Tahibacter amnicola: one gene and its partner. The main gene of each other region encodes a partner of the protein of the gene in region 2 in a complex. Links are inferred from orthologs where the notes say so. Each region holds a gene or a part of one and is shown on either strand. Other genes may lie near its edges. The genes, in order: N4264_RS12330 and N4264_RS08455.

Evidence for each region.
Region 1: the proteins of N4264_RS08455 (region 2) and N4264_RS12330 are in contact, whole or in part, in a solved structure (PDB 8RP0), measured with the Escherichia coli proteins. The link is inferred for Tahibacter amnicola from one-to-one orthologs.

The regions. Positions count from the first base shown.
Region 1 is NZ_CP104694.1:2,925,074-2,932,641, reverse strand. The notes cover bases 2,787-5,778. They hold N4264_RS12330 (anthranilate synthase component II), read right to left. Parts: upstream 4,575-5,778; coding sequence 3,999-4,574; downstream 2,787-3,998. Other genes in these bases: trpE (anthranilate synthase component I), read right to left, coding at 4,585-5,778; N4264_RS12335 (nuclear transport factor 2 family protein), read right to left, coding at 3,462-3,899; N4264_RS12340 (MBL fold metallo-hydrolase), read left to right, coding at 2,787-3,454. In the rest of the region: N4264_RS12350 (zinc-dependent metalloprotease), read left to right, coding at 1-1,822; N4264_RS12345 (NUDIX hydrolase), read right to left, coding at 1,866-2,351; more of N4264_RS12340, read left to right, coding at 2,462-2,786; more of trpE, read right to left, coding at 5,779-6,099; N4264_RS12320 (response regulator), read left to right, coding at 6,595-7,497. UniProt on the Escherichia coli protein: Part of a heterodimeric complex that catalyzes the two-step biosynthesis of 4-amino-4-deoxychorismate (ADC), a precursor of p-aminobenzoate (PABA) and tetrahydrofolate.
Region 2 is NZ_CP104694.1:1,993,082-2,000,648, reverse strand. The notes cover bases 864-3,854. They hold N4264_RS08455 (aminodeoxychorismate synthase component I), read right to left. Parts: upstream 3,051-3,854; coding sequence 1,677-3,050; downstream 864-1,676. Other genes in these bases: fabF (beta-ketoacyl-ACP synthase II), read right to left, coding at 3,161-3,854; pabC (aminodeoxychorismate lyase), read right to left, coding at 864-1,680; mltG (endolytic transglycosylase MltG), read right to left, coding at 864-865. In the rest of the region: more of mltG, read right to left, coding at 1-863; more of pabC, read right to left, coding at 862-863; more of fabF, read right to left, coding at 3,855-4,399; acpP (acyl carrier protein), read right to left, coding at 4,638-4,877; 3-oxoacyl-ACP reductase FabG, read right to left, coding at 5,152-5,895; fabD (ACP S-malonyltransferase), read right to left, coding at 5,972-6,922; N4264_RS08430 (beta-ketoacyl-ACP synthase III), read right to left, coding at 6,945-7,567. UniProt on the Escherichia coli protein: Part of a heterodimeric complex that catalyzes the two-step biosynthesis of 4-amino-4-deoxychorismate (ADC), a precursor of p-aminobenzoate (PABA) and tetrahydrofolate.

The DNA of each region.
Region 1 (7,568 bases), 930 kb from region 2 along the record:
CCCCGGTGAGGGCAAGTTCGTGCAGCAGGTCAGCATGGATCCGACATCCCTGAGCGTGCGCCAGCACGTCAGCCTGGTGCGGCTGCCGGCCGACGGTTTCCGTCCGCGCCCCTTCCACCCGGCCTCCGGTGCCTTCAGCCAGGGCTACTACGATTTCTCCCAGCCGCTGGCCAGCAGCCTGGACGTGCGCTGGCAGCCCCGCTTCCGGCTGGAGAAAACCGACCCGTCCGCGGCAGTGAGCACGGTCAAGAAGCCGATCGTGTTCTACCTGGATCCCGGCACCCCCGAGCCGGTCCGCTCGGCGCTGCTCGAAGGCGCGAACTGGTGGAAGACCGCCTTTGAAAAGGCTGGCTACAAGGACGCCTTCCGCGCAGAGCTGATGCCCGAGGGCATCGATCCCATGGACGTGCGCTACAACACCATCCTCTGGGTGCATCGGGCGACGCGCGGCTGGTCCTATGGCGCGGCCCTGACCGATCCGCGTACCGGGGAGATCATCAAGGGCGCCGTGACCCTCGGTTCGCAACGCGTCCGCCAGGACATCCTCATCGCTGAGGGCCTGCTCGCGCCCTACGGCAAGCCCGAATCGGGCCAGCTGGCAAGACAGGCACAGGAAATGGCCCTGTCGCGCCTGCGCCAGCTGTCGGCGCATGAAGTCGGCCACGCGCTGGGCTTCGCTCACAATTTCGCCGCCAGCCGGAACGGCAATGGCTCGGTGATGGACTACCCCCATCCGCTGCTGCACCTGGACGACCAGGGCAATGTCAGCCTCGAGAACGCCTACGGCGTCGGCGTCGGGCCCTGGGACGACTTCATCGTGCGCCATGGTTACCAGGCGTTTGCCGATGATGCCGAAGCCGCAGGCCTCGCCGAGCTGCGCGCGGCGGCGGCCAAGGCGGGCCTGGGTTTCGTCAGCGACGCCGATGCCCGCGCCCCCGGCGCCTCGCATCCCGATGCCCTGCTGTGGGACTTTGGCGACCGTTCGCTCGACACCTTCGATACGCTTCTGCGCGTGCGTCGCAAGGCCCTGGAAGGTTTCGGACCCGGCGTACTGCCGCCCGAACGGCAGCTGGGCGAGCTGGAAGCGCGGCTGGTGCCGGTCTACCTGCTGCACCGCTACCAGGCCGAGGCCATCGCACGCCTGATCGGTGGAGCGAGCTATCGCTATGGCCTGGCCGGCGACACCACCGCACGGACCACGCCCGTGTCCGCGGCTGACCAGCGCGCGGCGCTCGAACGGCTCCTGCAGACGCTGTCGGCGAAGGAGCTGGCATTGCCCGCCAGCCTGCTCGACCAGCTGATGCCGCCCGGCAACGAATACGAGCGGGGCCGGGAATATTTCGCGACACGCACGGCGCCGCAGTTCGACCCGATCAGCGCGGCGTCGGCCGCCAGCGCGGTGAGCGTCCAGTTCCTGTTCGAGCCGGCACGGCTCAATCGCGTGGCCTGGCAGCACGCGCGCGACAAAAACCTGCCCGACGTCACCGAGCTGCTCGATGCCGCGTTCCGCGCGACCTGGCAACGCGACCCGGCCACCGACGGCGTCACCGGCGCGGACGCCATCCAGCTCGCCGCCAACTGGACGGTGCTCGATGGCCTCCTCGCCAGCGTCGATGGTGGACAGTTGCATCCCCAGGTCGACGCCGTCGTACGCCACCGGCTGGCCGCATGGCAGCAGTGGCTGGCCCAGAACCCGTCGCCGCGAGAATCGATCACGGACAACCGCCGCCAGGCCGCCCAATGGATCGGGCGCTACCTCAGCGATCCGCGCTCGATAAAGCTGCGTCCGCTGCCGCCAATCCCTCCTGGCGCGCCGATCTGAGTCAATACGCCGGCGCTGCCCCACGGGCGGTGGCGCCGGCGTCTCAGCGCGAAAAGGTCCAGGACTGCATACGCCCGTCGCGATACGGCATGACGCCATGAAAGGGACGCGGATCCTCATCGAAGACCAGCGGTAGGAAATGCCGGTCGCCCTCCCACATCGGCAGGGTCAGGATCTGCTCGCGCGGGACCCATTCCAGGCTGCCTTCGGCATTGCGTTCCGCGGGCGTGCCTTCAAACCGGTCGATCACGAAAATGAAGCCGAGCCAGTCTTCGCCGTGCTTGCCGAACCCCGGCCAGCTGATCGTGCCGCGCAGCGTCAGCGCGGTGCACTCGATGCCCGCCTCCTCGCGAATCTCGCGGCGCATGCCGGCATGGACATCTTCATCACGCTCCACCTTGCCGCCCAGACCGTTGTACTTGCCCAGGTGATGGTCATCCGGACGCGCATTGCGATGGACCATCAGCACCCGCCGGCGATCTTCCGACAGCACATAGCCGAGTGTGGCGATAATGGGTGTATAGGGCATTAGTACCTTCCAGGCAGTGCCAAGAGATTCCGCAATCTAGCGCGATCGGCAAAACTAGGGCGAGACGGCAGCCTTAGACTGCGATCGGCAAAGACCGCAAGGATATCCTGATGAGACGTCTGTTCTGTACGCTCCTGGCGTTGTGGTTGCCCGTCGCTGCAAGCGGCGCAGACACCCGATCGGTGGCCCGCGGCTACACGCTCGTACCCGGCCGGTTCGTGCAGGGCCAGCAGCCCGACGGCAACAGCGTGCTGATTGAAACGTCCGATGGCCTGGTGGTCTTCGATACGGGCCGGCATCCGGCGCACACCCAGCGCCTGCTCGATGCCGCGACGGAACAGCGGGAACCGATCATCGCCGTGATCAATTCCCATTGGCACCTGGATCATGTCGGCGGCAATCTCATGATTCGCAAGGCCTATCCCGAAGCCCAGGTCCATGCCAGCGGCGCGATCGACGGCGCGCTTACCGGATTTCTTGCCAATTACAAAAAACAGCTCACGGAACTGCTCGGCCGCGCTGCCGACGGCTCGCCGGACCAGGCCGCCTATCGGGCCGAGCTGGCGTTGATCGACAATGGCGAAGGGCTCAAGCCCACTCACGTCGTTACCCGGTCGCATACCGTGACGATCGGCGAACACGAATTACGCCTGAACCTGGAGCGCAACGCGGTCACCGGGGGCGATATCTGGCTATTCGACCGCAAGACCCGGACGCTGCTCGCCGGCGACCTGGTGACCCTGCCGGCCCCGCTGCTCGACACCGCCTGCCCCCAGAGATGGCAGCGGGCGCTCGGGCACTTCGCGGAAACCACCTTCAGGCAGCTGGTCCCGGGGCATGGCCCGGTCATGGACCGGGACGAGTTCGACCAGTACCGCACGGCGCTTGACCACTTCCTGACCTGCGGCAGCAGCACTGCCGCGAAGCAGCAGTGCATCGACGGGTGGCTGGCGGATACGCGCGGCCTCATTCCGGACCAGGACAAGAAGCTGGCCGAGGGACTGCTCGACTACTACGTCGACTCCGTACTGCGCGGCGACCCGAAGCGGCTGGCGGAACGCTGCGGCGCTACCCAACCGGTAGCACCGCCCGCCGGAGAGTGACTGCGACCTACTGCGGCCGCTTGCTGGCATGACCAGCCAGCAGCAGCCACTTGCCGTCAACGCGGATCCACGTATCGGTCACGTCAAGCACCACATCGAAGGACTTGCCCTGGTATTCGCCCTTCTGGGCCAGGTCCGCCGTGAGCACCGCCGTATCGCCATGCACGCGCACCTCGATATTCGAGGTCTGGTTGACCGACATCCGCACGTCCGGCGCCGCGACTTCGTTAACCATGTCCGTCTTGTGCTTCACCTTTCCACTGGAGGTGGTCAGCACGAAATCATCGGCGTACATGGCACGCGCGCCTTCCGTGTCGCGCTGGAGGATCAATGCGTTCAAACGCGCATCCGCCGCCTTGACCGCGTCCTCGTCGGCGCCGGCAAATGCCGGTGCCGACGCCATCACAGCCAGCAGCACGCCGGCGGTGCGAAATTTCGTCTTCATATGTAACGGCCCTGTGTCTGCGAAAGTGGCGCCCATGCTGCCCGCCGATTCGCGCCACTCACAGAGCCATTTGATCACGGCGTCACCGTACCGCTTGACCTACATATTCAGGAAGTTCTGCAACATCGCATGGCCATGTTCGGTCAGGATGGACTCGGGATGGAACTGCACGCCTTCCATCGGCGCGAAACCCGGTTCGGGCTTGTGACGCACGCCCATGATCTCGCCGTCGTCGGCCCGGGAGGTGACCTGCAAGCAGGCCGGCAAGGTCGATTCCTCGATCGTCAGCGAGTGGTAGCGAATCACCTGGAACTTCGCCGGAAGGCCTGCGTAGACCCCCTGCTGGTCGGTGTCGATCAGGCTGGCCTTGCCATGCATCTGGCGCTGCGCGCGGATGATGTTGCCGCCGAACGCGGCGCCCATGCTCTGGTGGCCAAGGCACACGCCCAGGATCGGCAGTGTGCCGGCGAACCGCTTGACCAGCGGGACACAGATACCCGCCTCCGCCGGCGAACACGGACCGGGCGACAGCACCAGTCGCCGGGGCGCCAGGCGATCGATGTCCTCGAGGGTGATTTCATCGTTGCGCCGCACCGTCACCTCTTCGCCCAGCTCCAGGAAGTACTGCACGAGGTTGTAGGTAAACGAATCGTAGTTGTCGATCATCAGCAACATGGAATAACCCTCAGAATCCCTGTTCGACCAGTTCGGCCGCATGCAGCACGGCGCGTGCCTTGGCTTCCGTCTCGCGCCATTCGAGCTCGGGCACCGAATCGGCCACGATACCGGCCGAGGCCTGCGCGTAGAGTGTCTTGTCCTTGACGATGGCGGTGCGGATCGCGATCGCCATGTCCATATCGCCGCTGAAGCTCAGGTAGCCCACGGCGCCGCCGTAGATGCCGCGCTTGACCGGCTCGAGTTCGTCGATGATCTCCATCGCCCGCACCTTGGGGGCGCCGGTCAGGGTACCGGCCGGGAACGTGGCGCGCAGCACGTCGCTGTTGGTGGTGCCGTCGCGCAACACGCCATCCACGTTGCTGATGATGTGCATCACGTGCGAGTAACGTTCGACGACGAAGGCTTCGCTCACCTTCACGCTGCCCGCCTTGGCGATGCGACCGATGTCGTTGCGCGCCAGGTCGATCAGCATCAGGTGCTCGGCACGCTCCTTCGGATCGTCCAGCAGTTCGCGCTCCAGGTCGCGGTCCTGCTCCGGCGTGGCGCCGCGCGGCCGCGTGCCGGCCAGCGGCCGAATCGTGATGCGCTGGCCTTCATCGCGGCGTTCCTGGCGCACCAGGATCTCGGGCGATGCACCCACGATGTGGAAATCGCCCATGTCGTAGTAATACATGTAGGGCGAGGGATTGAGCGAGCGCAGCGCGCGATAGAGGCTCAGGGGCGATGCCTCGAAGCGCTTTGACAGCCGCTGCCCGACCTGCACCTGCATCATGTCGCCGGCTGCGATGTACTCCTTGGCCCGGGCCACCGCAGCCAGGTAGTCCGCCTTGTCAAAACCGCGCTCCACCGGCCGGGTTGGCGTGGGCGCCACTTCGCGTACCTGCAGCGGCATGCGGACACGCTCGAGCATGGCTTCCAGGCGCCGCATGGCCTGGGCGTAGGCGCCGGGATGGCCGGGCGTGGCGTACACGATCAGCGAGATCCGCCCCGCCAGGTTGTCGATCACCGCCAGTTCTTCGCATTGCAGCAGCAGGATGTCCGGCGTCCCGATACCACCGGGCTTTTCCGTCTGCGCCAGCCGCGGCTCGATATGACGCACGGCGTCGTACCCGAAATACCCCGCGAGCCCGCCGCAGAAGCGCGGCAAGCCCTCGTGCAGCGCCACGCGGAACCGCTGCTGGTACTGCGCAATGAATTCCAGTGGATTGCCCTGGTGCGACTCAACGACCTGACCGTCCCGGACTACTTCAGTCAAGGCCGACTCGCCGATTCCGCTGGCCCGCAGGTGTACCGAAGCCGGCAGGCCGATGAACGAGTAGCGGCCGAAGCGCTCGCCGCCGACGACGGACTCGAGCAGGAAACTTCCTGCCGTGTCTGCCAGTCCCGGCTCGCCGACGAGCTTGAGGTAGAGCGACAGCGGCGTATCCAGGTCGGCATAGGCCTGGGCCATCAGCGGAATGCGGTTGTAGCCCTGCTCGGCAAGGGCATTGAACGCATTCTCATCCAGCGTGCGGATCTGCATCGGGTGATCTCCAAATCATCGGCGCGCCGCCAGGCGCTGGACGCGCAAAGGCTGTGCGGCAGGTCGCCCCCGGCGAGGGAGGCAGGTCAATCAGGAAGAGGGGGAGAAGCAGCTGGTACGGTCAGGCCGGCCAGCATGCGGCGGCGAACGCGGGGCAGAACGTGGGGCGACGCCAGGACCAGGCCCCCCGGGGGTACGACGTTCTGGAATGTTCGCGCGAGACAGGCATGGGGCCGGAGTCTAGGGAGCCGTTTGCGCGAACGTCAAGCGCATATCCGGGCGACACGCCGGCTCCGCCCGACTTGGCACAACGCGTGCTGTAGGCGTCATGGGACCCGTGACGGACCAGCCGCAAGCGCTTGAAATCACACAGGTGCGCTGCACCAGGCCCGTCCCGGCGACGGAATGTCGTCACCGCCCTGACGGAATGGCGATCCCGGATTCCCCGGCACAAGCCAGTAGAGAAACACGCTCGCACGATTTGAGGAGGCTGCGATGAGCAAACCTAAAGTCATATTCATCGACGACGAAGAACGCATGGTCCGCTCCCTGGAACGCATGTTCCGCGGTCGCTATGACGTGATCGCCACCACCAATCCCCAGCAGGTGCTCGACCTGGTGCGTACCGAACGCATCCACGTGGTCGTCAGCGACCACCGCATGCCGGAGATGACCGGCGTGGACCTCCTGACCGAAGTGCGCACGATCTCCCCTTCCACGCTGCGCATCCTGTTGACCGGCTATGCCGACCTCGCGGCCGTGATCGGCTCGATCAACGACGGCGAGATCTTCCGCTTCCTGCGCAAGCCCTGGGACGAGGGTGAGCTGCGCAAGAAGGTCGATGATGCCGCCAGCATCTCGCAGGCTCTGTTCGAGCACGGCGCCAGTACCGCCGCGGCAGAACCATCCCCCAGCGCGACCGACATCCTGGTCATCGATGACAGCGAGGATGTCTGCCAGCTCGTGCGCCGCGCCCTGGGCGACACGCAACGTGTGCATTGGTCCAATAATCTCGAAGACGCCATCGATATCATGGGACAAAGCCACATCGGCGTGGTCCTGTCGGACCTCCACGTCAATGGCAGCGACATCTCCGGTGCACTCAAGCTCCTCAAGCGCCACGATCCCACCCTGATCACCGTCGTTCTCACGGCCTTCCATCATTCCGGACAGCTGATCGACCTGATCAACCAGGCCCAGGTCTTCCGCGTGCTCGGCAAGCCCGTCGACAGCGACTCGCTCGCGCCGATCGTCTCGGAAGCCGTGTCCCGGTCGCAGAAGCTGTCCGTCGACCCGACCCTCGTCCGGCAGTACGCGGTCGAGAGCACGGTCGAGGCCGACAACGGCCCGATCTCCGAAAAGCTCCGTGCCTTGTTCACCCCCGGCCAGCAGCCCTGAGCGCCGGTCTGCACACACATTGCCCCACATTCAAGAGCCCTTTCACTGCCGACGTAAAAAGTTACAGAACC
Region 2 (7,567 bases):
GTGTCGGCGGCAGCCCCGTGCGGGTGTAGGTGTTGTAGGGCGTGTCGGTTTCCAGGTCACGCCGGCGCAGGTTGCCGTCGAAGCTCGCGCCCAGTCCGTAGATCACCGTCGGATCGGTCTGCAGCTTCATGCCCAGTTTCAGGCGGCGCACAAACACGCCGGCGATTGCGGGCCGCTCGTCGGCGCGTCCGGTTTCGCGCTCGACGATCGACGCCATCACCAGGGCCTCATAGGGCGTGGCATAGGGGAGGTCCGGCACCCGTTGCGCCCAGGTGGCCTCGAGGGTGCGTTTCATCGCCGTGTTCGCGCGCCGGAGGATATCCAGGTCGGAATCCCCGCGTGTCCAGGTGTAGGTTTCCGGCAGGAACCAGCCTTCTGCCGCGGCGCCGCCCATGTCGAGCTTCGCCATCAGTTCGGCATCGGACAGCGTCGTCACTGTTTTCGCCAGATCCGGGTGTGCCGCGAGCTGTTCGCGCAAATGACGGAATGTCCACCCTTCCACAATCGTAAAATGATGCTGGATCACGTCACCCTTGGCCATCCGGGCCAGCAAAGTCCGCGGAGTCGTGCCGACGGGCACGGCGTATTCACCCGCGTGCAGCTGGCTGGTCACCTGCATCTGCAGGGCCAGGGCGCGCCAGTAGAGTTCCGGTGCGGCGCTCAGTCCCTGCTGGCGGACGAGACGGACGATGCCCAGAAACGATGATCCATTGGGAACATCCAGCACACGCGCATCCGTCTGGGTCAGCGGCGCGTCCGAGAATTGCACCCAGTCGCGATACGCCAGTCCACCGACGACGGCAGAGGCCACCAGAAGGATCAGGAACAGCAGGCCCAGCGGGCGACGGCGGCGGCGACGGCTCATACGGCAACCATCACGCCGATACGCTGCAGATGCGCCTGTGCACGCCGCACGAAGGTGCCAGGCACATGGCGGCGACCATCGCACTCGGCGACAGGCAGGGCCCCGCGAATACTGGAGGTCAGGAACAATTCCTCGGCGTGCATCAGGTCTTCCAGAGTGAGGGGCCGCACTGTCACCGGCAGGGCCGACAGCAGTTCTTCCCGGACGACACCCGCCACGCCGCAGTGATCGACGGCCGGGGTGACAAGGGTGCCACCGAGTGCGACGAAAATATTTGCCGCTGTCGCCGAAATCAGGTTTCCGTCGACATCGCAGACGAGGCCTTCGGCGATATCCGCGGCTTGCCACTCCGCGCGGGCGAGCACCTGCTCCAGACGGTTGAGATGCTTCATGCCAGCCAGCAACGGCTGTCGCGCGAGGCGCGTCTGGCACAGATGCACTTTCACACCGCACTCGACCGCAGCGGACGCAACGACCGGCGCCGCGCCGGCGGCAATGACGCAGGTGGGCTGCGGTGATGCGGGCGCCGCATAGCCCCGCTCACCGGGACCCCGCGTCCAGGTGATTCTCAGCGCGGCGCAGGGCCAGGTGCCGGCCGCCTCTTCGCAGCGCGACCGCAGCGCCTGCGCATCCGGAAGTGGCAGACCCAGTCGCACGCAGCCGGATGCGAGCCGAGCCATATGGCGTTGCCACAGCGGCGCCGTTCCATCCCGGAAGAGCACGGTTTCAAACAGACCGTCGCCGTACAACAGCCCGCGATCCATGGGATGGATCCGCTCGCCGGAAGCCCCGTCGACACGGACGTGAAGTGTCACGAATCCGCTCCCAGCGCGCGCAGCATGCCACGTGCCTTGGCGCGCGACTCATCGAGTTCCTTGTCCGCAATTGAATCCACCACGATGCCGGCACCGGCGCGGAAACGCACCGTCGAGCCCACACGCGTCATGGTGCGGATCAGGATGTTGAGGTCCATGTCGCCGTCGCGATTGAGGTAGCCCATCGAACCGGTGTAGGCGCCGCGCCCCTGCTGCTCGAGCTCGGCGATGATCTGCATGCAGCGCACCTTGGGGCACCCGGTGATCGTGCCGCCCGGAAACACCGCGCGGATCACCGCGCCTGGCGTGGTTCCATCGACCAGTCGCGCGCGCACATTCGACACGATGTGGTGCACGTGGGAATAGGTCTCCACGGTCATCAGCTCATTGACTTCGACCGTGCCGGCGCGGGCGATGCGACCCAGATCGTTGCGCTCCAGGTCGATCAGCATGATGTGCTCGGCGCGCTCCTTCGGGTGGCCGATCAGTTCGCGGATGCGGGCTGCATCGTCGTCACCGGGAAAACGCGGCCGGGTGCCGGCGATCGGGCGGGTCTGCACGCGATCACCGCGCGTCTCGACCAGGCGCTCCGGCGATGACGACAGCACGGCCCACTCCGGTTGCTGGAACAGGCCCGCAAAGGGCGATGGATTCGTGCGGCGCAGCTGCGCATACAGTCCGGCGGTCGACGCCGTCGGATCAATCCAGGCGCGCCATTCGCGCGACAGATTGACCTGGAACACATCACCGGCGATGAGATAGTCAATCACGCGCGCGACGCCGTCGGTGTAGCGCTGCGGCGCGTCTTCCTCGATCGACTGCGCGTGCACCGGCGCCTGCGCCACCGGGAGGGCGCACTCCACGTCTCGCTCCAGCGCATCGAGCAGGGCCGCAAATGCCGGCTCGGCCACCAGGTAGGTACGCCGCTCGTGGTGGTCGACCAGCACTGCCGCCGGACAGCGCACTGCGCAGGCGACCGGCATGACAGCTTCCGGTGCCGGCGGGAGCTGGAGCACCGGCTCGACCTGCTGTGCCATCTCATACGCCAGGTACACGCCCCAGCCACCGCGGAACGGCAATTCGGCCGACACCGGCGATGTGCGCAACGATTGCCACAGGCGATCGAGCGCCGCGAGGAAGTCCGTACCGTGATCGTTGCCTTCGGCGTCCGTCACGCGGCCGCCGAACGGCTGGCTCAATGCGTCCTGCGGAAAAGCCAGCAGGATGTCCCAGCGCGACTGGTGCGTACCGTACGCCACACTTTCAAACAGGCAGGGATAACGGGCCTGGTCAGATCCGGCGAGGGAGAGCAGATCGCGGGTGCCGTCAAGCACCCGCACGACAGGATTGGCGGTCAGCCCGGTATCCATTGCCATGGCGTGAATCCGCGAAGAAGCGGTGACTGGTTGCGCGGCGGTCTCGACCATGCGGTGTTTCCGCCCGGCCCCCGGCATCTCCGCCGGGGGCTGTCGGGTTGTTGTCAGATGCGCCGGAACGCCAGTGTTCCGTTGGTGCCGCCGAAACCGAAGGAGTTCGACAGCACGGTATCGACCTTCACATTACGGGCCGCACCAGGCACGAAGTCGAGGTCGCAACCTTCCCCGGGTTCATCGAGGTTGATCGTCGGCGGAATGATGCCGTGATAGATCGCCAGGATCGAGAAGATCGCCTCGACACCGCCTGCGGCGCCCAGCAGATGACCGGTCATCGACTTGGTCGACGACACCATCATCTTGTAGGCGTGGTCGCCAAAGCAGCTCTTGAGCGCCTGCGTCTCGGCGAGGTCACCGGCCTGGGTGGAGGTGCCATGGGCGTTCACGTAGGCCACATCGGCCGGGTTGATACCGGCATCGCGCAGGGCGTTGACCATGCAGCGCGCGGCACCTTCGCCGTTCTCGCTGGGCGAGGTCATGTGGTAGGCGTCGCCGCTCATGCCGAAGCCGGCGAGTTCGGCGTAGATGCGCGCGCCGCGGGCCCTGGCGTGTTCGTATTCTTCCAGCACCAGCACGCCGGCGCCGTCGGAGAGGACAAAGCCGTCGCGGTCCTTGTCCCAGGGGCGGCTGGCCTTGGTGGGTTCATCGTTGCGCTGGGACAGCGCACGCGCCGAACAGAAACCGCCGATCGCCGTGCCCGTGGTGGAATATTCCGCGCCGCCGGCGACCATGACGTCGGCGTCGCCGTAGGCGATCAGGCGCGCGGCCAGTCCGATGTTGTGCGTGGCCGTGGTGCAGGCCGTCACCGTGGCGAGATTGGGTCCCTTCACGCCGGTGATGATGGAGAGGTTGCCCGAAATCATGTTGATGATCGTCGAGGGCACGAAGAACGGCGAAATCTTGCGCGGGCCGCTCTGAGCCAGCGTCTGGCTGGTTTTTTCGATCGTGGTGATTCCGCCGATACCGGCGCCGACACTCACGCCGATCCGGTCGGCATTGGCGTCGGTGATCTCCAGACCCGAATCCTTCAGCGCATCCAGCGAGGCGGCGACGCCGTAGTGGATGAACGGATCCATTTTCTTGACGTCCTTTGCGGCGATCCAGTTGGCGGGATCGAAGCCACGGACTTCACCGGCGATGCGGGTGGAATAGGCACTGGCATCAAAATGCGTGATGGGCCCGATACCGCTGACACCGGCGACGATGTTGTTCCACGCCGTGGCCACGTCGTTGCCGACGGGACTGAGAATGCCAAGACCGGTAATGACGACGCGACGCTTGCTCATACGGTTGTGAGTTCCAATGCGCAGAGCCGACACCTGCCCTCCTGGGCACGTTCACGGCCGCAGCGCGTCGCGACTCGCCGGTATTGGGCGACGCGACGGAGCGGCAGGAGACGAGGCGCGGTTCCGGTGTACCTGTGTTCGCGCACCACGCGCCGGGTCCTGCGGGCAGCGCAATGCGGAATTCCAAAACGCAAGCTGCGCCATGCGGCGCAGCTCGTCTGAAGGATTGACGCCAGGCTCAGGCCTTGACGTGCGCCTTGATGTAGTCGACAGCCTGCTGAACCGTCGTGATCTTCTCGGCTTCCTCGTCCGGGATCTCGCACTCGAACTCTTCTTCCAGAGCCATCACCAGCTCTACGGTGTCGAGCGAGTCGGCGCCGAGATCGTCGACGAACGAGGCGTTCTGGGTAACGTCTTCTTCCTTGACGCCGAGTTGTTCGACGACGATCTTCTTGACGCGTTCTTCGATGCTGCTCATGTGTGCGACTTCCTCCCAACGGGATTTGTTCAATGAAATAAAGGTGGCTTCCTGCCCATCCGATCCTGGTCTGGTGTGAGTCCAGGATTGCCGCTCCGATGTTGCACATCGGCCGTGGGGGACTCTCGCGAGAGTCGCCCGCACGCTTCCTTGGCATCACGAAAGCTGGGAGATTGTAGAGGAATCGCACCGAGGCAACTAGATACGCCCGTTTGACTGGCGCGTATCGTCAACGCCTTGTTTTTCCGGGCCCCTGGGTTCCAGGGCCGGTTTTTCAAGGCATGTACATGCCGCCGTTCACGTGCAGCGTCTCGCCGGTGATCCAGGCGGCCGCCGGGGACGCCAGGAAGGCCACGGCCTGGGCGATATCGTCCGGCTGGCCGAGGCGGCCCAGGGCGATCTGGCCGAGCATGGCGGTTTTTTGCTCTTCCGGCAGCGACTTGGTCATGTCGGTGTCGATGAAACCGGGCGCAACCACGTTGACCGTGATGCCGCGGGAGCCGATTTCGCGCGCCAGCGACTTCGAGAAAGCAATGATGCCGGCCTTGGCTGCGGCGTAGTTGGCCTGGCCCGGATTGCCGGTCACGCCGATCACCGAGGCGATGCTGATGATGCGGCCCTTGCGCGCCTTCATCATGCCGCGCATCACGGCCTTGGACGTGCGGTACACCGAGCTGAGGTTGGTATCGAGGACGGCCTGCCAGTCGTCATCTTTCATGCGCATCAGGAGCTGGTCGCGCGTGATGCCGGCATTGTTGACCAGGATGCTGATCGGGCCGAACTCCTTGCTGGCGCCCTCGATGAGCGCATCGACCGCCGCGCCGTCCGTCACATTCACTACGCGCCCGACGCCACCGAGCGGCGCCAGTGCTTCGCCGATGGCCGCCGCGCCCGATTCGCTCGTCGCCGTACCGATGACGGTGGCGCCGCGTTCGGCCAGGCGCCGGGCAATGGCCGCGCCGATGCCGCGGCTGGCGCCGGTCACCAGCGCGATTTCGCCTTGAAGATCTCCACTCATAGCATTCTTCCTGTTGTGGAATTGCACAGCGACGGGCGTCGCTCCCTACCCTGCCCTCGTGACAACCGCCAGCGCTTCAGCGCCAGTCGGCCAGGGCCTGTTCCAGATCAGCCGGCTGGCCAACGGCGCGGCCTTCGATGGATTTGTCGATGCGCTTGATCAGCCCCGTCAGCACCTTGCCGGGACCACACTCGACGGCCCGCGTGACGCCGCGCGCCGCCAGCGCCTGGACGCATTCCGTCCAGCGCACCGGCAGGAACAGCTGGCGATGTAGGGCCCCGCGGATGTCATCGAGCGTTTCAGAGGCCTTGGCATCGGCGTTCTGTATCACCGGCACCGACGGCAGCGACCAGGCGAGGGCGGCCATGCGTTCGGCCAATGCGTCGGCTGCCCCGCGCATCAATGCGCAATGGGACGGCACGCTGACAGCCAGCTTGACCACCTTTTTGATGCCCAGCTCGCCGAGGCGGGCAATCGCGCGGTCCACCGCCTCGGCATTACCGGCGATGACCAGCTGGCCCGGCGAGTTGAAATTGGCCGGCGAGACAACCTGGCCTTCCGCCACCTCGGCGCAGGCCTGCGCGATCTGCGCATCTTCGCCGCCGATCACCGCTGCCATGGCACCGACACCCGGCGGAACGGCCTGCTGCATGAGGCGCCCACGCTCGGCGACCAGGGCGGCCGCCTCCGCAAGCCCCACGGCGCCGGCGCACACCAGGGCGGAGTATTCGCCCAGGCTGTGCCCCGCCATCGCCGCCGGCATCGCACCGCCGCGGGCGCGCCAGACGCGCCAGACCGCGACCGAAGCCGCCAGGAGCGCCGGCTGGGTTGTTTCGGTGCTGTTGAGCACCCCCTCGGGACCCTGCTGGGAAATCGCCCAGAGATCCTTGCCCACGCCCGCGGACGCTTCTTCGAAGGTATGGCGGACCAGGGGTTCGGAGGCGGCCAGGTCAGACAACATGCCCACGGCCTGGGAGCCCTGGCCCGGGAACACGAAGGCCAGGGAGGGAACGGTCGAATCCGTCATGGGGGAGTCCTCGGAGCAGGGGTCAGTAGCGGACCAGGGCCGAGCCCCAGGTGAATCCGCCGCCGAAGGCTTCCATCAGCATCAGCTGTCCGCGCTGGACCTTGCCCGAGCGCACCGCGAAATCCAGCGCCAGCGGCACCGATCCGGCCGAGGTGTTGCCGTGGCGGTCCACGGTCACGATGACCCGGTCCATCGGCATCTCCAGCCGCTTGGCGGTGGCCTGGATGATGCGCAGATTGGCCTGGTGCGGGATCAGCCAGTCGATGGCGGACTTGTCCAGATCGTTCTTGGCAAGCGTCTCCTCGACCACGGCGTCCAGGGTCTTCACCGCGACCTTGAACACTTCGTTGCCGGTCATCAGCACGCGCACGCCGGCGTTCTTTTCCTCCGGGCGGAAGCCCGAGGAGACACCGACCGGATTCCACAGCAGTTCCTTGTAACCGCCGTCGGCGTGCAGGTGCGTGGAGATGACACCGGCTTCCGTATCGGCCGTGAGCACGACCGCGCCGGCGCCATCGCCGAACAGCACGCAGGTGCTGCGGTCGGACCAGTCGAGCATGCGGGTCAGCGTTTCCGCACCGACCACCAGCGCCTTGCGCGCGTTGCCGGAGCGGATGAATTTGTCGGCCACGCTCAGGGCGTAGA